DNA from 4 places in the Azospira sp. MPR-LB4 genome. Region 1 is predicted to be linked to each of the others. Evidence: predicted binding sites of a transcription regulator. Region 1 holds the regulator's gene; each other region holds the start of a gene.
The links. The regulator FNR, encoded in region 1, switches genes on or off when oxygen is low (the NO sensors DNR and NnrR bind a similar motif). The targets are predictions, from matches to a motif close to TTGANCTAGNTCAA.
Positions count from the first base shown of each region.

Region 2: a site for FNR is predicted at 3,237-3,250, ahead of AC3QLZ_RS07165 (thiamine pyrophosphate-dependent enzyme). Genes of this name have one in related genera too.
Region 3: a site for FNR is predicted at 3,304-3,317, ahead of AC3QLZ_RS11330 (cytochrome c oxidase subunit 3 family protein). Genes of this name have one in related genera too.
Region 4: a site for FNR is predicted at 2,278-2,291, ahead of cobA (uroporphyrinogen-III C-methyltransferase). Genes of this name have one in related genera too.

Region 1 covers NZ_CM179521.1:3,205,913-3,211,591, reverse strand. Annotated here, with positions in the region: gene AC3QLZ_RS15100 (universal stress protein) at 1-61, opposite strand, end outside; gene AC3QLZ_RS15095 (sulfite exporter TauE/SafE family protein) at 81-767, opposite strand; gene hemN (oxygen-independent coproporphyrinogen III oxidase) at 897-2,294, opposite strand; gene fnr (fumarate/nitrate reduction transcriptional regulator Fnr) at 2,446-3,192, shown strand; gene AC3QLZ_RS15080 (hemerythrin domain-containing protein) at 3,289-3,867, opposite strand; gene AC3QLZ_RS15075 (SirB2 family protein) at 3,878-4,264, opposite strand; gene AC3QLZ_RS15070 (NnrS family protein) at 4,284-5,501, opposite strand; gene AC3QLZ_RS15065 (hypothetical protein) at 5,517-5,679, opposite strand, start outside.
Region 2 covers NZ_CM179521.1:1,561,546-1,567,224, forward strand. Annotated here, with positions in the region: gene folD (bifunctional methylenetetrahydrofolate dehydrogenase/methenyltetrahydrofolate cyclohydrolase FolD) at 1-550, opposite strand, end outside; gene AC3QLZ_RS07160 (indolepyruvate oxidoreductase subunit beta) at 673-1,290, opposite strand; gene AC3QLZ_RS07165 (thiamine pyrophosphate-dependent enzyme) at 1,300-3,165, opposite strand; gene AC3QLZ_RS07170 (methyl-accepting chemotaxis protein) at 3,433-5,250, shown strand; gene AC3QLZ_RS07175 (DUF411 domain-containing protein) at 5,370-5,679, shown strand, end outside.
Region 3 covers NZ_CM179521.1:2,395,447-2,401,125, reverse strand. Annotated here, with positions in the region: gene nosZ (Sec-dependent nitrous-oxide reductase) at 1-800, opposite strand, end outside; gene AC3QLZ_RS11345 (Crp/Fnr family transcriptional regulator) at 990-1,697, opposite strand; gene AC3QLZ_RS11340 (helix-turn-helix domain-containing protein) at 1,719-2,036, opposite strand; gene AC3QLZ_RS11335 (hypothetical protein) at 2,194-2,502, opposite strand; gene AC3QLZ_RS11330 (cytochrome c oxidase subunit 3 family protein) at 2,517-3,152, opposite strand; gene ccoG (cytochrome c oxidase accessory protein CcoG) at 3,475-4,854, shown strand; gene AC3QLZ_RS11320 (AzlD domain-containing protein) at 4,859-5,161, opposite strand; gene AC3QLZ_RS11315 (AzlC family ABC transporter permease) at 5,158-5,679, opposite strand, start outside.
Region 4 covers NZ_CM179521.1:1,223,480-1,229,158, reverse strand. Annotated here, with positions in the region: gene queA (tRNA preQ1(34) S-adenosylmethionine ribosyltransferase-isomerase QueA) at 1-65, opposite strand, end outside; tRNA gene AC3QLZ_RS05595 (tRNA-Leu) at 198-284, shown strand; gene AC3QLZ_RS05590 (1,4-dihydroxy-2-naphthoate polyprenyltransferase) at 438-1,358, shown strand; gene cobA (uroporphyrinogen-III C-methyltransferase) at 1,365-2,162, opposite strand; gene AC3QLZ_RS05580 (nitrite reductase) at 2,437-4,029, shown strand; gene AC3QLZ_RS05575 (c-type cytochrome) at 4,118-4,456, shown strand; gene AC3QLZ_RS05570 (energy transducer TonB) at 4,667-5,335, shown strand; gene AC3QLZ_RS05565 (MotA/TolQ/ExbB proton channel family protein) at 5,354-5,679, shown strand, end outside.

The sequences.
Region 1 (5,679 bases):
GGTGATCCACGGCCCGCAGGGAACAAGCGGAACCATCGACCGCCAGCAGGAAATTCAGCATCGTCTGCTCCTCAGCATTTCTAGATGTTATGGGCCAGGCGCCAGGCACCCAGCAGGCCCCACAGGCCGAAGCCGAGCACGCTCAGCCCGGCGATGCCGCGCACCCAGGGGCGCCGCACGAAATCCTTCAGCCGCGCCGCCAGGAGGCCGGCCAGCAGCAGGTTGGGCAGGGTGCCCAGGCCGAAGGCCAGCATCACCGCGCCGCCCCGGGCGGCGCTGCCGCTCACCAGGGCGGTGGTCAGCACACTGTATACCAGACCGCAGGGCAGCCAGCCCCACAGCAAGCCCAGGGGAAAGGCCTGGGCCGGGCTGCGGGCGGGCAGAAAACGTTTGGAAAAGGGCTGCAGACGGCGCCACAGGCCCTGGCCTGCCCGCTCGGTCCACGCCAGGGCCTGGGTGGCGCCAAGCAGATAAAGGCCCAGGGCCACCAGCATCAGGTTGGCCAGCACGTAGAGCACCAGGCGCAGGGACCATTGCTCTCCCAGGTGGGCGCCGGCCGCGCCGACGGCCCCCGCCAGGAGGCCGGCCAGGCCATAGCTGGCGATACGCCCCAGGTTGTAGGCCAGATGCAGGGACCAGCGGCTGCCTCCGGCCTGCCCCAGAGAGAGGGCGCCGACGATGCCGCCGCACATGCCGATGCAGTGGGTGCCGCCGAGAAAGCCGACGAGGAGGACGGAAAGCAGGGTGGGCAGGAAGGAGTCAGCCACGTGGGAGCGCCGTGCGGAAAGTGAAAAAGGCCATGGCCAAAATTATACCGGGCACTGGGGTTTCCCCCAGCGCCCGGCTTTTCCCCCCTGAGGCTTGCCTCAAGTTAAACGCGGTATCCCGTAGCCCGGTCAGATGACCTTGCTGTAACGGGTGCGCTGCCGATCGGCGCGCAGATATTTGTCGAACACCATGGAGATGGCCCGCACCAGGAGACGTCCCGGGGGCAGCACGGTGATCCATTTGTCGTCCACCTTCACCAGCCCGCCCCGCTCCAGTTCCTTCAGGTCCTCCAGTTCGGCGGCGAAGTACTTCTTGAAGTCGATCAGGTGGGCGATTTCGATGGACTCGGTGGAGATTTCGAAATGGCACATCAGGGCCTGGATGATGGAACGGCGCAGCAGGTCGTCGGCGGTCAGCTCGATGCCCCGCAGCACCGGCAGCACGCCGGCGTCCAGGCGGTCGTAGTACTCGTCCAGGGTGCGGTAGTTCTGGCTGTAGGTGGGCCCCACCTTGGCGATGGAGGAAATGCCGAAGGACAGCATGTCGCAGTCCGCATGGGTGGAGTAGCCCTGGAAATTGCGGTGCAGCCGGCCCTGGCGCTGGGCCACGGCCAGCTCGTCGTCCGGCTTGGCGAAGTGGTCCATGCCGATGAAGACGTAGCCGGCATCGGTCAGCTTCTTGATGGCCAGGGAGAGCAGCTGCAGGCGCGTGTCGGCGTTGGGCAGGTCGCTCTCGTTGATGCGCCGCTGGGGCTTGAAGAGGCCCGGCAGGTGGGCATAGTTGTAGATGGAGAGACGCTCCGGGTCCATGGCCAGGACCCGCTCCAGGGTGCGGTTGAAGCCCATCACCGTCTGGTGGGGCAGGCCGTAGATGAGGTCCACGCTGATGGACTTGAAGCCGCTCTTGCGCGCCTGGTCCATCACCGTGAAGGTTTCTTCCTCGGTCTGGATGCGATTGATGGCCTGCTGCACCCGCTCGTCGAAATCCTGGACGCCCAGGCTCATGCGGTTGAAGCCCAGCTCGCCGAGCAGGGCCACGGTGGGCCGGTCCACCTTGCGCGGATCCACTTCGATGGAAATCTCGGCCCCATCCACCAGCTTGAAATGGCGGTGGGTGAGGTCCATCAGCTGGTGCATTTCCTCATGGGAGAGGAAGGTGGGCGTGCCGCCGCCCCAGTGCAGCTGGGAGACTTCCCGATCCCCGTCCAGCAGGTACTCGGCCTGCAGGGCCATCTCCTTGCCCAGGTACTTGATGTACTTGGCGCTGCGGCCGTGATCCTTGGTGATGATCTTGTTACAGGCGCAGTAGTAGCAGATGGTGTTACAGAAGGGGATGTGGAAGTATAATGACAGCGGTCGGCTGATACCGCCGATGTTGCGTTTGCCCAACCACAGCTTCAGGGCCTCGGCATCGAAGGCTTCGACAAAACGGTCAGCCGTCGGATAGGACGTGTAGCGCGGTCCATTGACGTCGAAGCGGCGGATGATCTGGGGATCGAAAACCAGGTTGTTGGCGGTAAATGTCATTGAAAAACAGTCGTTGCAGAACCACACATTAGGTGCGGCTTATTATCGTGGTGCAGGAACTGGGGCACGTTGACCTGGATCAAAGGCTTCCAAAGGGCCTTCCGGCGCAGGTTACCACCATCCGAACGCCCTTGGCCCAGCGAGGAACAGCATGCCGTTGAAGAAGACCAGCGCCCAAGAAATTACCCTGTCGGTCATCAAGACCGCCTGCTCGAACTGTAACCTGCAAGAACTGTGTCTTCCCTACGGTCTCAACGAGACCGAGATGTCCAAGCTGGACGAACTGGTCAGCACCCGCCGCAAGATCAAGCGCGGCGACCACCTGTACCGGGCCGGGGAGGCCTTCGAATCCATCTACGCCATCCGCGCCGGTTTCTTCAAGACCGACGTGCTGCTGGAAGACGGCCGCGACCAGGTCACCGGCTTCCAGATGGCCGGCGAGCTGCTGGGCCTGGACGGCATCAGCACCGAACACCATTCCTGTAACGCGGTGGCCCTGGAAGACAGCGAAGTCTGCATCATCCCCTTCCCCCGCCTGGAAGGCCTGTCCCGGGAGATCGTGGCCCTGCAGCACCACTTCCACAAGGTGATGAGCCGGGAGATCGTGCGCGACCACGGGGTCATGATGCTGCTCGGCACCATGCGGGCGGAAGAACGGCTGGCCGCCTTCCTCCTCAATCTCTCCCAGCGCTTCACCGCCCGCGGCTATTCCCACGCCGAGTTCTACCTGCGCATGACCCGGGAAGAAATCGGCAGCTACCTGGGCCTCAAGCTGGAAACCGTTTCCCGCGCCTTCTCCCGCTTCCAGGAAGAAGGTCTGATCGCCGTGCAGCAAAAGCACATCCGCATCCTGGACATCCCGGGCCTGAAAAAGCTGATGACCCACCAGTCGGCCTGATCCCGGGCAAGCGTCAAACAAAAAAGCGGCTCCGCGGAGCCGCTTTTTTTATTGCCCGGATTATTGCCCGGGCTTAGTCCAGGAGTGCCGGCAGTCCTACTGTTCCCCTTCCGGAAACACCGCCCCCCGCCGTGCCGCCATGCTGCGGCCGACGGCGGCCGCCTGCTCGGGGGACAGCAGGCGCCGCCCCAGGGGCAGCAGCTCCCGGGTTTCCAGATCGATGTGTCCCAGATAAAGCTCGGCCAGCCCTTCCACCATGGCCGCCGGCAGGGCCTCGCTGCATTCCCCCGGCTGGGCCGCGACGATGGCCTGCAGGCGGGCCAGCACCTCGTCCCGGGCCCGGTCCATGCGCCGGTGATCGGCCAGGATGCGCTCGATGAGGGCCTCCACCTGAGCCGCCACCGCCGCTTCCCGGGCCACCGCCTGGCTCGCCCGCAGGGCGGGAAAGAGGTCATCCTCCTCGTCCGCATGGTGATGGGGAGCGGCCACGGAGAAATAGCGCAGCACGCCCTGGGCCGCCTCCCGGGCAGCCTGGTCGGCACCGTGCCGGGGCAGGTGCTGCACCAGGCGACGCAGGGTCTCGATCTGGGCCTGGATGCGACCGTGACAGGCATCCAGCATTTCCAGGGGTTCGTCGAAACTGGGGGCGGCGGCGCCCAACAGGCTGTGGCTCATGCAATTCCTTTCACAGACCGGCGAAGAAGCCGGCGGGATGACGCGTCAGGGCAACGGAAACGATATAGGCGAAACACGACAGGGCCATGACGAAAAAGATGCCCCGCACCGCCTTGCTGCGCCCCCGCTTGAGGGCCACGCTGCCACAGCCGATGTAGGCCAGCAGGGCCAGCACCTTGGCCGTCAGCCAGCCCTGGACGAAGGGATACTGGCCGGAGAGAAAGGCCAGGGCCAGGGCGCTGCCGAGCAGCAGGGTATCCACCACATGGGGCGCCACCCGCGGCAGGCGCCCCTGCAGTCGAGGCGACTCCTGCAGCATCCAGAATCCGCGCAGGAGGAATCCGAGGCCGGAGAGGACGACGCAGGTGATGTGCAGATGCTTGAGGGCCAGGTACATGGGATGGCTCCGCGATCCGTCAGCCGGGCTGGCCGTCGGGCCGGGGCCGCAGGTACATGGCGCCGTGGCGCCGCACCCACAGGGCGAACACCAGCAGCCAGGCCAGGCTGGCCAGCCACTGCAGGTTGAAGGGGCCGGACAGGGGCAGGAACTCGCCGGCGATGCGCAGCAGGGGCACGCTCTGGAACAGCCAGAACAGGGGCCAGGTGGTCTGATCCCCGGCGTTGATGGGCCGGCCCGAATGCCCCAGGGTGACCCGGGTGACCATGCCCAGCAGCATGGAAACAAAATAGCCGATGCTGATGGCGTGCAGGGGCGCCAGGCCGCCGAAGCTGCCGCCCAGCGCCAGGGCCAGCCCCTGGCAGGCATAGAGCACCAGCCCCAGGCCCAGCCAGACGGTGGCGCCGTGGATCATGGCCAGCATGGGCACCGCCAGGCTGCGCCGAAGCTGCCACTTCCAGGAGAAATGGATGACCACGGCGGCGGCAACGGCGTCCGGCAGCCACAGGGCTCCGTGCCAGCCGACCAGGGCCAGCAGGGCGTGGCCAAGGAAACAGGCCAGCACCAGCCACAGCAGGGGCATGGGTCGGTAGATGGTGTAGTTCTTCAGCACCGCTGCAGTGAAGAAGGGCAGCATGCGATGGCTGACGATGAAGAACACCGGCAGCAGGCAGCCCCACAGCCCCAGCTCGATGCCGGCCCGCACCCCGTCGCCGGCCATGGCTGCCAGGCCCCAGGCATAGGCCCAGAGGGCGACCAGGCCCAGCCCCAGGGCGGCCAGCAGCGCGTAGGCGTGGGAACGGTCCGGTGCGAAGCCCCGGGGCTGGGGCCAGGTCACGGCCCGGGCCAGGGCGACCAAGCCCCACAGCCAGCCGAGGGACGCCACCACCAGGCCGGACACGGCCAGGGGCGCCGCCAGCAGGCCGCCCCAGAAGAGCAGCCAGCCGCCTGCCAGCAGAGCGAAGGCCGGCAGGTACTGGCCCCGCGTCAGGGCCGGGGCGCTCACCCACTTGGGCAGGGCCGTCATGAGAAAGCCGAAGATGAAGGGGGGGAACAGGCCGAACAGCATCAGGGCCCCATGCAGCCAGATGCCGGGCAGGGCCCAGGCCGGAGCCCCATAGAGTCCGGCATAGCGGCCGCCCAGGTCCGCCGCCCAGAACAGCACCGCCAGCAGGCTCTGCAGGGCGCCGAGGGCGAACATGACCCGGTGGGGGGCGCTGAAAAAGGCCTTGAACATGGAATCTCCGAAAAATCAGGCAGCCGTGGCGAGTTGCTCGCCGATATGCCGCAGGTGCCGCCGATAGACCTGCAGGCAGCGCCAGAGGTTCACCAGCAACCACAGGTTGGACAGCAGCAGGGCCAGTCCGGCCGGCCAGGCGAACCAGGCGGGGCGGACCACGGCGGCCAGCAGCAGG
Region 2 (5,679 bases), 1.6 Mb from region 1:
TGGCGCCCGCATTGGTCAGCAGCAGGCCCATGGGCTTGCCGACGATGTTGGAGCGGCCCACCACCACGGCTTCCTTGCCGGCCAGGTCCACGCCGCCCTTTTCGAACATCTTCATGACGCCGTAGGGAGTGCAGGGGATGAAGCGGGGATTGCCCTGGGCCAGGGCACCCACGTTCTCGGCGTGGAAGCCGTCCACGTCCTTCTCGGCGGAAATGGCCTCGAGCACGGCTTCTTCGTCGAAATGCTTGGGCAGGGGCAGTTGCACCAGGATGCCGTGCACCTTGGGATCGGCGTTCAGTTCGGCGATCTTGTCCAGCACCACCTGGGGATTCACATCCTTGTCGTAGGTGATCTTCTCGGAATACAGGCCCACCTTCTCGCAGGCATTGACCTTGTTGCGCACGTACACCTGGGAAGCGGGGTCTTCACCCACCAGAATGACCACCAGGCCGGGGCGGTGGCCCTTGGCCGTCAGGGCTGCGACGCGGGACTGGAAGCTTTCGCGCAGCTCCTGGGCCAGCGCGTTGCCGTCGAGAATTTGTGCCGTCATGGATTTCTCTGCCAACAAAAAAGAAAAGGGGAAAGGCGAATGCCTTTCCCTTTGAATTGCCGCAATTTTATCAGAACCCCGGGGAGAATGGACCCTCCCCCGGATCGCGGCCTGCCCGAGGCTCAGGCCAGAGCCGCTTCGGCAGTGGCGGCCACCGCGGCCCGACCGGCGGCAAAGGCCTTGCGGTTCTGCTCCACCACCTTCTCGCCCTTACGGGCGAAGCGCTGCAGGATGCAGTTAAGCAGGATGTCGGCGGAGAAGGGCAGATGGTCGGCCACCGCCCCCAACATGACCGTGTTGCCGAGACGGATGTCCCCCAGATCCTTGGCGATGGCCATGGCGTCGAAGGCCACCACGCGGCAGCCGGAATCCTTCATGGAACCGACGGGATCCGCGGGGTAGTCGTAGAGCCCCAGGTCCACCACCGGCGGGGTCAGCTGGGCGGTGTTCATCAGGGCGATACCCTCGGGTACCAGCATGTGGCGCCAGCGCATGGCCTCGGCCGCCTCGAAACCCAGCAGCACATGGGCGGTGCCCGGGGTGATCTGGGGCGACAGCACCTTGGGGCCGAAACGCAGATGGGACGAGACCACGCCGCCGCGCTGGGCCATGCCGGCCACTTCGGTCTTCTTCACGTCGTGGCCCAGGGCGATGGCTGCCTCGGCCAGGATTTCCGTGGCCGTCATGACCCCCTGGCCGCCGATGCCGACAACAAGAATATTGGTCGTTGCAATGCTCATGGCGCGCTCTCAGTGCTTCTTGAGGATGTTGATGGGCACCACCGTCTCCGCATGGACGATGGCATCGGGGGCGCAGGGCTGGACGCAGAGGCCGCAGCCGGTACAGGCAGCAGTCTCGATGCGCACGAAATTGAGGTCCACTTCCCGGCCGTTGGGCTTGATGGCCTTTTCCCGCCGGGTGACGTGGATCGCCGGGCAGCCCACTTCGACGCAGTTGCCGCAGCCGGTGCATTTGTCGTCCATGACCGTGAAGGGCTTGAGCTTGTGGTAGGCCTCGGTCAGCACGCAGGGCTGGTCGGTGATGATGACGGAAGGCTCGGCCACCTTGACCTCCTCGCGGATGGCCTTGAACAGCACCGGCAGCTCGTAGGGGTTCACCTTGTGCACCCGCTCCGGCTTGACGCCCAGGGCCTGCACCAGCTTGACGAAATCCACCCGCGGCGCTTCGTTGCCGTGGATGTCCAGGCCGTTGCCCGGGTTGTTCTGGCCGCCGGTCATGCCCACGGCCCGGTTGTCCAGCAGCAGCACGGTGACGTTGCCCTGGTTGTAGACGATGTCCAGCAGGCCCTGCATACCCATGTGCAGGAAGGTGGAATCACCGATCACCGCCAGGATGCGCTTGTCCTTGTCCGACTCGCCCCGGCCCTTGTCCAGGCCCAGCGCCACTCCCATGGATGCCCCCATGGAAATGCACGTATCCAGGGCATTCCAGGGGTGGCCGGCCCCCAGGGTATAGCAGCCGATGTCGCCGGCGATGGTGATGTTGCGCACCTGAGACAGGGTGTAATAGACGCCCAGGTGGGGGCAGGCCACGCACATGGTGGGCGGCCGCGGGAACACCTGCATCGGCGCCACCGCGGTGACGGCCGGCACCGGTTCGCCGCGCAGCTTGGCGATGGCGGCCTTGAGCACGGGCGGCGCCAGCTCGCCGATGCGGGGCAGGATGTCCTTGCCGTGCAGGGCGATGCCCTGGGCCTTCAGCTCGGTTTCCAGCAGGGGCTCCACCTCTTCCACCACCACCACTTCGTCGCACAGGACCGCCAGTTCGCGGCACTTGTCGATGGGTGCCGGGCAGGAGAAGCCGAGCTTGAGCACCGGTGCCTCGGGGAAGGCTTCCTTGACGTGCATGTAGGCGGGGCCGGAGGTGATGAAGCCGAGGCGGCGGTCGCTGCCGGCCTCGATCACGTTCAAGGGAGAAACCTCGGCCTCGGCCTTGAGAGCGGCTTCCCGCTCGAACATCAGGGGCAGGCGGCGGGCGGCGCCGGAGGGGGTCATCACCCAGCGGGCCGGCTCCTTCTTGAAACCGGCACCCACATGCTCCTGACGTTCGCCCACGGTGACCAGGGCCTTGACGTGGCAGATGCGGGTGGTGAGGCGCAGGATCACCGGCACCTGGAAGCGCTCGGACAGCTCGTAGCCGAGCTTGGTCATCTCGTAGGCTTCCTGGGAGTCGGCGGGCTCCAGCACCGGCAGGTGGGCGAAGCGGCCCCAGTAGCGGGAATCCTGCTCGTTCTGGGAGGAGGAGAGGCCCACGTCGTCAGCCACGGCGATCACCAGACCGCCGGCGACGCCGGTCAGGGTCAGGGTCATGAGGGCGTCGGAGGCCACGTTCATGCCCACGTGCTTCATGCAGCAGAAGGAGCGGGAACCGGCGTAGGCCGCGCCCACCGCCACTTCCAGGGAAACTTTTTCATTCACCGACCACTCTGCGTAGAGGTCCGGATAGGTCGAAATGACTTCCAGCATTTCCGTCGCCGGCGTGCCCGGATAGGCCGCGGCAACCTTGACACCGGCCTCCCAGACGGCGCGGGCAACGGCTTCGTTGCCGGACATGAGCAACCGGCTCTGGGCCGGCACGGGCGCAATAGCGGCCATGTTGTCTCCCCCTGCTTTGTTTCAGGTGTTGATAAAGCGGGGGATGTTAACAGGCTCCATACGGTGGCGTCTTGACACAAGTCAACGACACGGAGGGGATAGATGCCTGAAAACAATGACTTCTGGCCATGAAAAAGGCATGCATTGCAGTCGCTTTGAAAATGCATCGCATTACCCGGTAAACCCCCTAGTTTCGGCAACCGGATTTGCGTATTACCATTGGTCCCACCGCGAAAAACGTGAAATAGTTGGCACAGGAGACCCGGAATGAATAATGCACCGCAGCAAAAGAGTGCGTTCTGGCAGTTGTACGAAAATATAGAAAAAACCTTCTTCAATTCACTTTCGAAGAAACTGTCCAGTTTTCTGCTGCTTTTCTGCGTAGACCTGGGTTATCTGGGCGTCTATTTCTACCAGCAAAACACCATCCAGCAATTGCTGCATAGCGGCAATGCCAGCCCCGAACTGCTCGCCCGCATCGGCGCCAGCCTGGATAGCGGCCTCTACATCATGGGCGGGCTGACCCTGTTGGCCCTGGTCATGAACATCGGCCAGATCCTCTACCTGCGCCATCTCATCGTGCGGCCGGTGAAGGTCATCACCGGCATCTTCAACGAGATCGCCCGGGGCGAAGGGGATTTCTCCCGGGACCTGCCCCTCATCACCCAGGACGAATTGCGGGAGCTTTCCGCCGGTTACAACCGCTTTGCCGAAAAGATGCGGCAGATCATCGGCGAAGTGCGCAAGATGTCCGTCAGCATCGCCCGGGAGGCGGTGCTGGTGAAGGCCCGGGTCGAGGACACGGTAAAGAGCGCCCGGGAACAGGTACGCCTGACGGAGACCGTGTTCACCGCCAGCAGCGAAAGCACCCGGGCCATCCAGGACGTTTCCGGCAGCACCCACGCCATTTCCGACTCGACCCACGGCAACCTGGACATCGCCCGGCAATCCCTGGGCGAGATGCAGGACATCGCCGGCAAGATCAACGCCGTCAGCGACAAGGTGACCCGTTTCAACCAGACGGTGGACGACCTTTCCCACCGCTCCGAGAGCGTCAAGCAGATCGCCGCCCTGATCCGGGACGTGGCCGACCAGACCAACCTGCTGGCCTTGAACGCCGCCATCGAGGCGGCCCGTGCCGGCGAGGCGGGCCGCGGCTTCGCCGTGGTGGCCGACGAGGTGCGCAAGCTGGCGGAGCGGGTGAACAAGGCCACCGCCGAAATCGCCGGCAACATCAACGGCGTCATCACCCTGGTGGAAAACACCCGCAGCGAAAACGACGAGATCAACGCCGACGTGCTGCAGACCCGGGAGGTGGTGAGCCGCTCCGCCGAGCAGTTCCAGCGCATGGTGGGGGATTTCGAAGGCACCAGCGAAAAGCTGCTGCAGATCGCCGCCGCCATGGAGGAACTGTCCGCCACCAACGAGCAGGTACATGAGAACGTGGACGGCATCCACCGCCTCTCCGGCAGCGTCGCCCAGCACATGGAGGAATCGGAACAACGCACCCTGGAGCTGGCCCAGGCCACCGAAGCAGTGCAGGAGCTGGTGTCCCGCTTCAAGATCGGCGCCGGCGCCTTCGACCAGGCGGTGGACCGCACCCGCCGCTTCCGCGACGACCTGCAGGCCGAACTGGAAGCCATGGCCAAGCGGGGCATCAACATCTTCGACCGCAGCTACCAGCCCATTCCCGACACCAACCCGCAGAAATACAAGGTCAGCTGGGGCGACACCTATGCCCAGACCTGCCAGGGCCTGCTGGAAAGCTGTCTCAAGGACATCCCAGGCTGCGCCTTCGCCGTGGGCATGACCAGCGACAGCTACCTCTCGGCCCATAACCTGAAGTACTCCAAGCCCCTCACCGGCGATTACGAGACCGACCTGGTGGGCAACCGGGTCTGCCGCAAGTTCGAGCGCCCCTCGGAACTGCGCTCCGCCGCCAACACGGAACCCATGCTGCTGCAGACCTACCAGCGGGATACCGGCGAAGTGCTGTGCGACATCGCCATGCCCATCTACGTCGGCGGCCGCCATTGGGGCAACGTGCGGGTCGGGGTGCCGGCCGACGCCCTGCTTGCCACGTGAGAAGCCGGAGCCGCCCCGGGTTCGCGCCCGGGGCGCCCAATTCCCCGAACCTGATCCAGGACAAAGCCGGGCGAACTTAGTCCGGCGACAATGTGCCACCGACCTGCCGAAGGAAAGCCATGACCAAGACTCCCCTCCTCGCCGCCGCCCTGCTGGCCCTGGGCGCCCAACTGGCCCACGCCGCCCAGCCCCTGCCCGCGGTGGATGTTTACAAGAGCCCCTACTGCGGCTGTTGCGGCCAGTGGGTGGAACACATGCAGGCCGCCGGGTTCACCGTGCGCAGCCACAACGTGGACGACGTGCCCGCCGCCCGCAAGCAGCTGGGCATGCCGGACAGCCTGGGTTCCTGCCACACCGCCCGCATCGGCAACTACGTCATTGAGGGCCATGTGCCCGCCGCCGACGTCCAGCGCCTGCTCAAGGAAAAGC
Region 3 (5,679 bases), 810 kb from region 1:
CCGACGTAGCGCTCGGAACAGAAGGAGTTGGTGAAGGACCAGCCGTCGGACGGCCCCTTGCCGGCGTCGGAGAGATCCTGGCTGTAGGGCGGCAGTTCGACGGAGAAGGAATCCTTGGTCTGGATGCGGCCTTCCTTGCGGTCGAACTTCCAGTAGGTGACGCCGCCCCGGTACTTCTCGTTGAACTCTTCCAGGGGCACGAACTTCTTGTTGTCCAGGGGGGCCGCGTACTGGGCCGCCTCGATGATGTACTCGGTATTGGGGGTGACGAAGGCGCCGCCGTGCTCGGAACGGAAAATGGGGTTGGCGACGATCTGCTTGGTCTCGAAGTCCCGCAGGTCGATCACCGCCAGGCGCGGATTGGCCTTGTCGTTGATGAAGAGGAACTGGCCGTCGTACTTGCCCTGGGTCTCGGACATGGCCGGGTGGTGGGTGTCGCCCCAGGTGATGTCGCGACCGTCGATCCTGCCCTGGGCCAGCACCGCCTTGGATTCCTCGTCGTAGCCGTAGCCCTGCCAGGGCTCGGGGGTGAACACGCCGATGTACTTGAGGATGCGCATGGAGGGAATGCCATACACGATCACCTGGCCGGACTGGCCGCCGGAGGAGAAGGCGACGAACTCGTCGCGCTTGCCCGTCGGCACATAGGTCTTGGCCGCCGCCAGCAGGTCCTGCTGGGACAGGTTGCGGCGCTTCATCACGTCCTGCAAGGACTCGGCCCCGGCGGCAGAGCCGGCCCACAGGGCGCCGATGCCCAGGGCTGCGGCGAGAAAGGCCGCAATGGGTTTTTGAGGTTTCATTGAACGCTCCCCTTTTGAAATATGGACCCGCCTCCCTGACGGAGGCGGACGCCACGGCAGCAAACGGGCTGCCATGACTGCCGCGTCAGTAAACCACCGGGACTCTCCGGGGAACGGGGGCAGAACACCGGATTTCCGATAGCTACAGATCGGCACCGATATCAAAACCGTAGCCGACCGCGGGGCACTTCAGGCCGAGCGACGCAGGGCATGGCGCAGCTCGCCGCCTTCCGGCACGACGCTGCAGGGACAGGGCGAGAAGTTTTCCATGCGGTCGATGCGGGGCAGGTGATTGACCCGCTGCACCACGCCCTGCTGGGCCAGCTTGCGCACGGCCCGGGAAAGATAGGCCGGGCTGCAGCCGATGCGTCGCGCCAGGATGGCCATGGGCAGGGGGCCCGCCGGCTCCGGCGGTGCCGGCGACAAATGGGCGCAGGTCTCGCCGCAACGCAGGTAGCAGACCAGCCGCTCGGCCACGGAGAAGGCCACGGTCTTTTCCCGCTCCTGTTCCAGGCGGGCGATGTCGGCGGCGATGCGGGCCGCCAGCCGGTGCCGGAACTCGGGCACGGTGGCCAGCCACAGGTCCAGCAGTTCCACATCCACGTGGACCACGGAGGAATAGGTGATGGCCCGCACCTGGTAGCCCGGCACTGTGGCCCCGGCATGGAGGCATTCCAGGCCGAACAGGTCGGATTCGGCGAGGATGCGCATGCAGCGCTCGTTGCCGTCCGCCGTGGTGATCAGCAGCTCCATGCGGCCATGCTGGATGTAGAACAGGCCCGGCCGGTCGTAGCCTTCCAGCACCAGGCGGCCGGGACCGTAGCGCCGCAGGCAGACATGACGGTCGGCCAGTCCCTGCTCCGTGTTGGCAATCAGACCTGGCAGCAGGTTGCGCATCGGCTCGCCTCCAATTCGTGACTAGGAGCCGCGGGCCAGTTTGCGCTGCAGGGTGCGGCGGTGCATCTTCAGGGACTTGGCCGCCGCGCTCTTGTTGCCCTTGTATTCCGCCAGGACCCGCTCCAGGAACTCCCGCTCCAGCTCCCTCAGGCTCTTGCCCGGCCCCCCCGGAGCAGCGGCCGGCAATGGGGCCCAGCTGAGGGACAGGGCATCCGGGACTTGCCCCGGGGCAACGGACTGCAGGGGAATCAGGCCCGGCAGGCGGGCTGCCATTTCCGCCATGTCCGCCATATCCCACTCCACACCGCTGGGCTGAACCAACAGGGCAACGACTTTCATCACCGGCTCCAAGAACTGTATGGGAGCCGAGTAGACCATTCCCCTGTCGGCAATAACAGCGTCAGAACTTCGCTAATTCGCTAGGAACAGTTGCCCCGGACGACAAAAAAGCCCCGGTGCCTGGGACAGGCGGACCGGGGCTGGCGGGAGTACGCGATTACAGGGAGAAAAAGCGGGCCACCGGCCGGCCGAAAAAGGCGGTGAGCAACAGCAGCAGGGGCGTCAGCAGGATGAAGGCCCGCAACAGCCAGGCGATGAAGGGGTGGGCCCGGTGGGATTCGATGAAGTGGCGGGCCACCAGGGTGCCCTTGCCCCACAAGATGGCGGCCACCAGCAGGGGCAGCCAGGCCGCCCCGTGGAACCATTCCCCCAGGAACAGGCTGAGGAAGGTCAGGACCACCAGGGCCAGCCAGGGCAGAACCGGCGCGCCGGGGGGCAGCAGGGAAGATGGGGAGGACGGATGCATGGCGTCGGTCTCCTTCAGGCCAGGACGTAGAACAGGGGATAGAGGATCAGCCAGATGATGTCCGTGGCGTGCCAGTAACTGGCCAGGGCCTCCAGGCCGCTGTGGTCCTCCCGGGAATAGCCGCCCAGGACCAGCCGCACCAGCACCCAGAGCATGCCCAGGATGCCCCAGGAGGCGTGCACCAGATGGTTGAAGGTCAGGTAGTAATAGACCGTGTAGAAAATGCCGGCGCTGCCGTCGATGCCCTGGGCCAGGTTGCCGGTGATCTCGTAGACCTTCACCACCGGGTAGCCGAGGGCCACCACCAGGGCCGCCACCAGCCACAGCACCGCCTGCCGCCGGGGCCGGCCGGCGCGCAGGGCCGCCACGGCGCAGGCGACGAAGAAGCTGCTGGTGACCATGAGCACGGTGATGGTGGTGCCCGCCGTCTTGTTGAGCAGTTCCGAACCGTTGGCAAAGGCCTCGGGGTAATGGGCCCGGGCGATGAAATAGACGGCGAACATCAGGGCGAACTCGACGAATTCGCAGGTGATGCCGACCCAGATGCCCTTGTTGCCGGGAATCCAGCCCCTGCCCTGGGCAAGGCTATGCCCCGGCCCGGACTGCCCCAGGCCGCCGATGTCGATTTCCGGCTTGATGACCGCCTCCATCCTGCTTCTCCTCATGACCCCACGGTCCGGACTGTCCGGACATGGGCCCCATTGTTCCCCCTCCCGCCGCCCGGCGGCGGGTACAGCCGGTGAGCTTTTCCATGGGAACAGCCGGGACTCCCAGTCTGGCACTTCGGATCGGGGCAATAATTTGATGGGAATCAAGGCCATGTACAGGTCTGGGAGTGCCCTGGATGAAGGTCGGCCGGCAATCTGTTCCTATCGAAAACACGACTTACTGAATCTGTGTCCAAATCCTGGCCGGTGTTCTACTCGCAGCAACGGAAATCCCCCTATTCCCATTGCCAGCGAAAGACCGAGCATGAGCCACAAGACCGTCAACAAGGTACAGAGCGCCCGCATCGCCCTGTACCGCAACAAGCGCCAGATCCACCCCCGGGCCGTCAGCGGCCGCTTCAACAGTCTGCGCTGGCTCATGGTGTGGGCCACCCAGATCGTCTTCTACGGCGCCTGCTGGCTGGAGTGGGACGGCCGCCAGGCCCTGCTGTTCGACATCGTGCACGAGAAGCTGTACCTCTTCGGCCTGGTGCTGTGGCCCCAGGATGCCCTGCTGCTGGCCCTGGTGCTGATCCTCTCGGCCACCGGCCTGTTCCTCGTCACCGCCGTGGCCGGCCGCCTCTTCTGCGGCTTCGCCTGTCCCCAGACGGTGTACACCAGCATCTTCATGTGGGTGGAGGCCAAGGTGGAAGGGGACCACCTGGCCCGCCTGAAGCTGGCCGAGCGGCCCCTGGACGCTGACAAGCTGCTGCGCAAGGGCGCCAAGCACGGCCTGTGGCTGGCCATCGCCCTGTGGACCGGCATCACCTTCGTCGGCTACTTCACCCCCATCCGGCAGCTGCTGCCCCACCTGGCCGCCTTCACCCTGGGCCCCTGGGAAGCCTTCTGGCTGATCTTCTACACCCTGTTCACCTATGTGCAGGCCGGCTTCACCCGGGAGATGGTGTGCCAGCACATGTGCCCCTATTCCCGCTTCCAGGGTGTCATGTTCGATCCGGAAACCCGCAACGTGGCCTATGACGCGGCCCGGGGCGAGCCCCGCGGCGCCAGGCGGCAGAGCGGCCTGGGCGACTGCATCGACTGCGGCATCTGCGTCCAGGTCTGTCCCACCGGCATCGACATCCGGGACGGTCTGCAGTACCAGTGCATCAACTGCGGCCTGTGCATCGACGCCTGCGATACGGTCATGGACAAGGTGGGCAGCCCCCGGGGCCTGATCCGCTTCGCCTCGGAAACCGAACTGGCCAGCGGCCGGCAGAGTTCCCGCCACTGGAAGCGGCCCCGCCTGGCCGTCTACGCCACGGTGCTGGGCTGCTTCACCCTGCTCGGCGCCTGGACCCTGTCCGAGCGCTCCCTGCTGCTGGTGGACGTGCTGCGGGACCGGGGCTCCCTGGTGCGGGAAACGGCGGAGGGCGACTTCGAGAACGCCTACACCCTGAAGCTGATGAACCTGGCGGAGCAGGAGCGAGAATTCGAAGTGCGGGCGGAAGGCCTGCCGGGCATCCGGATTCAGGGAGCGCAGCGCTTCGCTGCCCCCGCCGGCGCCACGGCCCCGGTCCATGTCACCGTGGCCGTCCCGGGGCCGGCGGAGCGGCAAGGCATCCAGCCCATCCGCTTCCACATTGTCGCCGTGGACGATCCGCGTACCCGGCGGGAGGAACGCAGCACCTTCGTCCTGCCCTGAGGGCTCAGGAGAACAGCCACAGGGCCAGGAAGCCGCTGCCGATGGTGAGCAGGGTATTGCGCTGCCAGGCCGCCACCGCGATGGCCACCAGGCCGGCCCAGAAGCGGGGCCCCAGGCGCAATTCCCCGGCCGCCAGGAACAGTTCCGGCGCCACCAGGGCGCTAAGGGCGGCGATGGGCACGAACGGCAGGGCGGCAACGAACCAGGCGGGCGCCCGGTAACGCCCCTCGGCGGCAATGAAGGAGAGGCGGATGAGGAAGGTCAGCAGCCCCGCCGCCCCGAACAACAGCCACAGTTCGCCGTTCATGGCCGCGGCTCCCCTATGCCCCGCCGGGGCAGGAGCAGGACGCCGGCCACCAGACCGGCCAGGGCGGCGCAGAACAGGCCCAGCTTGTAGGGCAGCGCCGCGGCAACCACGGCCACGGCCGCCGCCACCAGGGCCGCCGCCAGCCGGCTGCGGCTGTTGATGAGGGGCACCACGATGGCGATGAAGGTCAGGGGCAGGGCGAAGTCCAGGGGCAGATCCGCCGGCAGCCCCCGCCCCAGCAGCACCCCGGCCAGGGTGGCCAGCTGCCAGCTGCTCCACAGGGCCAGGCCGCTGCCCAGCAGCAGCCAGTGGCGCATCGCCTTGTGGGCCGGGTCGAGCAGGTAGGGAATGGCGGCGGCGTAGGCCTCGTCGGTCAGCAGATAGGCCAGGGCCAGCTTCCAGCGCCAGGGCAGATGTCCCAGCAGGGGCGCCACCGAGGCGCTGTACAGGGCATGGCGCAGGTTGAGCACCGCGGCGGCGCCGACCATGAGCAGAAGGGGAGCGCCCACGCCGATCAG
Region 4 (5,679 bases), 1.8 Mb from region 1:
GCCGGATGCTGGGCGATCAGTTCGGGCGGCAGGGGAAAGTCGAAAAGGTCGACGGAAAGGCTCATGGTCTTGCGGCTTTGGCGGTGGTGCCCGGAGCAGGCGGCGGGTGTCCTCGTCCGGCTTGTGGGGGCGTCGTGAATCGGTGATAATGCGCCCCTCGCGCAGTAGTGCCCGCCAGCTCTGGCCGGGCGTCCCGGGCCGGGATGGCGGAATCGGTAGACGCAGCGGATTCAAAATCCGCCGCTGGTAACAGTGTGAGGGTTCGAGTCCCTCTCCCGGCACCAAATACACCCACCCCGTGGGGCGGTTTTTGCAAAGGCCGCATTCTCTCACAGTCTTCGTTCCGGGATAAATTCGGCACCTTTTGATCTGGCCATGCGCCGTTTTGCCGCGCTGTGGTTAGACTGTGGCCTGTTTTTCCCTTACGCCCGTTACCCATGAACGCTTCCACACTCGCCAGCCTCTCCCGTCCCACACCCGGGCAGGCCTGGTGGCTCGCCCTGCGGCCCCGCACCCTGCCGGTGGCGGCGGCCCCGGTGCTGTCCACCTGCGCCCTGGCCTGGTCGGAAACGGGCCAGCTGCGCTGGCTGGTGGCCCTGGTGACCCTGGCGGCGGCCCTGCTGATCCAGATCGGCACCAACCTGCTCAACGACGTGGGCGACTTCGAGCGCGGCACGGACACGCCGGACCGCCTGGGCCCGCCCCGGGCCACGGCCATGGGCTGGCTCAGCGCCGCCCAGGTCAAGCGGGGCGGCTTCCTGGCCCTGGGCGGCGCCTTCCTGCTGGGCATCTATCTGGTGGGGCAGGGCGGCTGGCCCATCGTCTTGCTCGGCCTGGCTTCCCTGTTCTGCGGCTGGGCCTACACCGGCGGCCCCAAACCCATTGCCTACGGGCCTTTCGGCGAGGTCTTCGTGTGGCTGTTCTTCGGTCTGGGGGCGGTGCTCGGCACCTACTACCTGCAGACCGGCGGCCTCAGCCGGGCCGCCCTGGCCCTGGCCAACATGTCCGGCCTGTTCGCGGCGGCGGTGATCGTGGTGAACAACACCCGGGACCGGGCCGGGGATGCCCGGGCCGGCAAGCGGACCCTGGCGGTGCGCCTGGGCCTGACGGGATGCCGGGTGGAATACGGGCTGTTGATGCTGGCGCCCTTCGTTTTGCTGGGCTGGCTGGCCGCCTCCGGCCACCATCTGGCCGCCGGCCTGCCCCTGCTGGCGCTGCCGCCGGCCCTGCTGCTGGTGGTGCGCTTCGCCCGGGCGACGCCGGGTACCGGCCATAACCTGCTGCTCGGCCGCACCGCCCAGTTGCAGCTGCTGTTCTCCTTCCTGCTGCTCCTGGGCTGTCTCTTTCGACCCGGCTGATCCGGCTTAGACCGTCTCGGCTGCGGCCTGGGGTTCGAACCAGCTGAGCTGGGGCTGCAGCTGCAGCACGCCGCCGACGAAAATCAGGGCCGGCGTGGTGATGCCCGCTTCCTGCACCTTCGCTTCCAGAGTGGCCAGATCGGCCACCACCACCCGCTGCTGGCGGGTGGTGCCCTGTTGCACCACGCCAGCCGGGGTCTGCGGGGAGAGGCCGTGGGCGATCATCTGCCGGCTGATTTCTCCCAGGCCGGCAATTCCCATGTAGAAAACCACGGTCTGCTTGGGCCGGGCCAGGGCCTGCCAGTCCAGATTGACCGTGCCGTCCTTCAGGTGGCCGGTGGCGAACACCAGCACCTGGGCGTGGTCCCGGTGGGTCAGGGGGAAGCCGGCGTAAGCGGCGCAGCCGGCCGCCGCGGTGACGCCGGGCACCACCTGGAAGGGCACGCCGTGGCGGGCCAAGATCTCCAGCTCCTCGCCGCCGCGGCCGAAAATGAAGGGGTCGCCGCCCTTGAGGCGGACCACACAGCGGTATTTCTGGGCCAGCTGTACCAGCAGGTGGTTGATGTCGTCCTGGGGCAGGGTGTGTTTCGAGGCTTCCTTGCCGGCGTAGATGATCTCGGCGTCGGGCCGGGCCAGGTCCAGGATGCCGTCGCCAATGAGGTGGTCGTAGACCAGCACGTCGGCCTGGGCAATCAGGCGGGCGGCGCGTACCGTCAGCAGGTCGGGGTCGCCAGGGCCGCCGCCGACGAGATAGACGGTGCCGGGCAGGGCAGGGTGGGTGCGGTTCGGATCGGGCATGAGCATTATTTTTTCTCGTTTGGCAAAAGGCAGCATAGCCGGGCTGGCCGTCGGCCTTCAATCCCTTTTGGGGGTGTTTCGGCCTAGGCACCACTCTAGTGAATATCCCTACTTTTTGAAGTTGATTCGCATCAAGGATTTGGACAAGTCACCGGGCGCAATCTTTCGCCATCCCCGGATGCTGTGTCGGGGGTAACGGTTTGCTGATAATTCCTATTGAGGAGAGGAAAGCATGAAAAAGGGAGTTAGTGCCTTTATCTTTACGGCCCTCGCGGCCGCCATGGGCTCCGCTTTCGCTGCACCCGCAGCCAATGCGCCGAGCCTGACCAAGGAAGCCAAAGAGGCTTCCGCCAAGATCTACTTCGAGCGTTGCGCCGGCTGCCACGGCATGCTGCGCAAGGGCGCCACCGGCAAGAACCTGGAGCCGGCGAACACCCAGAAGCTCGGCCAGGGCCGTCTGGAAAAGATCCTGACCTACGGTACCGAAGGCGGCATGCCCAACTTCGACGACATCCTGTCCAAGGATGAAATCAAGAACATGGCCACCTACATCCAGCAGCAGCCGGATGTGCCGCCCGAGTGGGGCATGAAGGAAATGAAGGCCAACTGGAAGGTGCACGTGCCCGTGGCCGAGCGCCCCACCAAGCAGATGAACAACATCAATCTGCAGAACGTCTTCTCCACCACCCTGCGTGACTCCGGCGAAGTGGCCCTGATCGACGGCGACACCAAGAAGATCTGGGGCATCGTCAAGACCGGCTACGCCGTGCACATTTCCCGTACTTCCGCTTCCGGTCGCTACGTCTATGTGATCGGCCGCGACGGCCGTCTGGACCTGATCGACATGTGGTTCGAGAAGCCCACCATCGTCGCCACCCTGAAGGCCGGCCTGGAAGCCCGTTCCGTCGATACCTCCAAGTTCAAGGGCTGGGAAGACAAGTACGCCATCGTCGGTTCCTACTGGCCGCCCCAGTACACCATCCTGGACGGCATGACCCTGGAGCCCCTGAAGAACGTCTCCACCCGCGGCATCACCGTGGATGGCGAGTATCACCAGGAGCCCCGCGTTGCCTCCATCGTTTCCTCCCTGATCAAGCCCGAGTGGGTGGTGACGGTGAAGGAATCCGGCCTGGTCAAGCTGGTGGATTACTCCGACGTGAAGAACCTGAAGGAAACCACCATCGAAACCGCCAAGTTCCTGCATGACGGCGGTTGGGATGCCACCAAGCGTTACTTCCTCGTCGCTGCCAACGCCTCCAACAAGGTGGTGGTCGTCGATACCAAGGAAGGCAAGCTGGCCGCCCTGGTCGATACCAAGCCCAAGCCCCACCCCGGCCGCGGCGCCAACTTCGTGCATCCGAAGTTCGGTCCCGTGTGGTCCACTTCCCACCTGGGTTCCGACGTTATCAGCCTGATCGGTACCGATCCGGAGAAGCATCCCCAGTACGCCTGGAAGGTCGTGGCCGAGCTGAAGAACCACGGTTCCGGTTCCCTGTTCGTCAAGACCCATCCCAAGTCCAACAACCTGTGGGCCGATGCCCCGCTGATGCCGGAGAAGGATGCTGCCGAATCCGTCACCGTGTACAGCATCGACCAGCTGGGCAACCCGGATGCCAAGCCTGAGGTGATCAACGTCGCCAAGATGGCCGGCCTGCCGGAAACCAAGGGCGTGAAGCGGGTGGTGCATGCCGAGTACAACGAGAAGGGTGACGAAGTCTGGTTCTCCGTTTGGACGGGCAACAAGACCGAGCCTTCCGCCATCGTGGTGCTGGACGACAAGACCCGCAAGTTCAAGACCGTGATCAAGGATCCGAAGCTGGTCACGCCCACCGGCAAGTTCAACATCCACAACACCCAGCACGACGTGTACTAAGCGTTATTGTCGGAATCGTTGTCTAATGACCGGGGGCTGCGGCCCCCGGTTTTTTCATGGTGCACGCCTTTTGTCGAAGGAGATGAGGATGTCACTGACGACCCGAACCCTGCTCTGCGCCGCCCTGCTCGGCGTGGTTGCCGTACCGGCCCAGGCCGCGGACAAGAAGCGGGATGCCGCCATGCTCGAACTGGCCGAGCGGCACCGCTGCCTCAATTGCCACGAGGTGGACGTCAAGGTGCGGGGTCCGGCCTGGCGCGAGGTGGGGCGCCGCTACCGGGACGACCCGGAAGCCGAGGCCCGCCTGCTGGTGAAGGTGAGGGAAGGCGGCAGCGGCGTCTGGGGCGACGATTTCATGTCGCCCAACAAGCGGGTCAGCGATGCCGACCTGCAGGCCCTGGTGCGCTGGATACTCTCCCTGCGCTAAGACTGGCGCCCTTTTCCGGCCGCCCCTGCGACCTTTGGTCGCATCCCCTTGGCGGCCGTTGAACCCTAGAATTACGGGGTTCGCCACCCTCTCGCCAAAGCCGGCATGGCCGCCCTGGCGACGGCGTTTCCGGCAGTCCCGCGAGCCCTCGTCGGGATGCCGCTGCGGGGCCCCTCGCGGCCCGAAAAGGATCGTTTTCTGTCTGCTTCATTGCCCAGTCCATGGCCCTCCCTCTCCCGGGGGCGCCGGGGCTCGATCTTCCTGCTGGTGCTGGCCCTCCATGGGGGCGGTCTGGCCTACGCCCTGCATTCCGGTAGTGCCGTGGTCAGCGCCATGGTGCCCCAGCCGATGAGCGTGCGCCTCATCGACGCCGCGCCTGCGGCCAGGCCCCAGCCCGAGGTGGCGCCGCCCCAGCCGATGCCGCCCAAGGTCGAGCGGCCGCGGCAGCCCAAGGCGCCGGCCCCCGTGCCGCTGGCGAAGACGCCGGCACCGATACTGGCCGCAACGCCGGCGGCGGCCGTCAGCAGCGACTTCGTCGCTCCCGAAGCACCGCCCAGCCGTCCCGCCAGCAGCACCATTGCGGCCGCACCTACCCTGGTGCCGGCCCGTTTCGATGCGGACTACCTGCACAACCCGAAACCTGTTTACCCCCCCATGTCCCGCCGTTTCGGCGAGGAAGGCAAGGTTCTGCTCAAGGTGCGGGTGACGCCCCAGGGCACGGCGGAGCAGGTGGATATCCAGACCGGTAGCGGCTATTCCCGCCTCGACAGCGCCGCCCGGGAGGCCGTCCAGCGCTGGCGTTTCGTCCCCGCCCGGCGCGGCGACGAGGCCGTGGCAGCCTCGGTCATCGTTCCCATCACTTTCGCTCTCGACAGCTAACCCATTGCAGGAGTCCCCATGAACACCCAACTCGGTCTTTCCCATTTCTGGGCCCAGGGAGATGGGGTTTCCCATTCCGTCGCCCTGATCCTGCTGCTGCTGTCGGTGGCCAGCTGGTGCGTCATCGTCGGCAAGTTCATCGCCCACTGGCGCGCCTCCCGCACCCAGAGCCGGGCCCTGGCCGCCTTCTGGCAGGCCGATTCCCTGCCCGAAGCCTTGGAAGCCATCCGCCGCGAGGACGCCAGCGGCATCCTGGCCGGCCTGGCCCTCTCCGGCGCCCACGCCGCCCAGGCCCATGAGCAGCATGCGGCCCGGGGCATCGGCGCCGGCGTCAATGCCAGTGA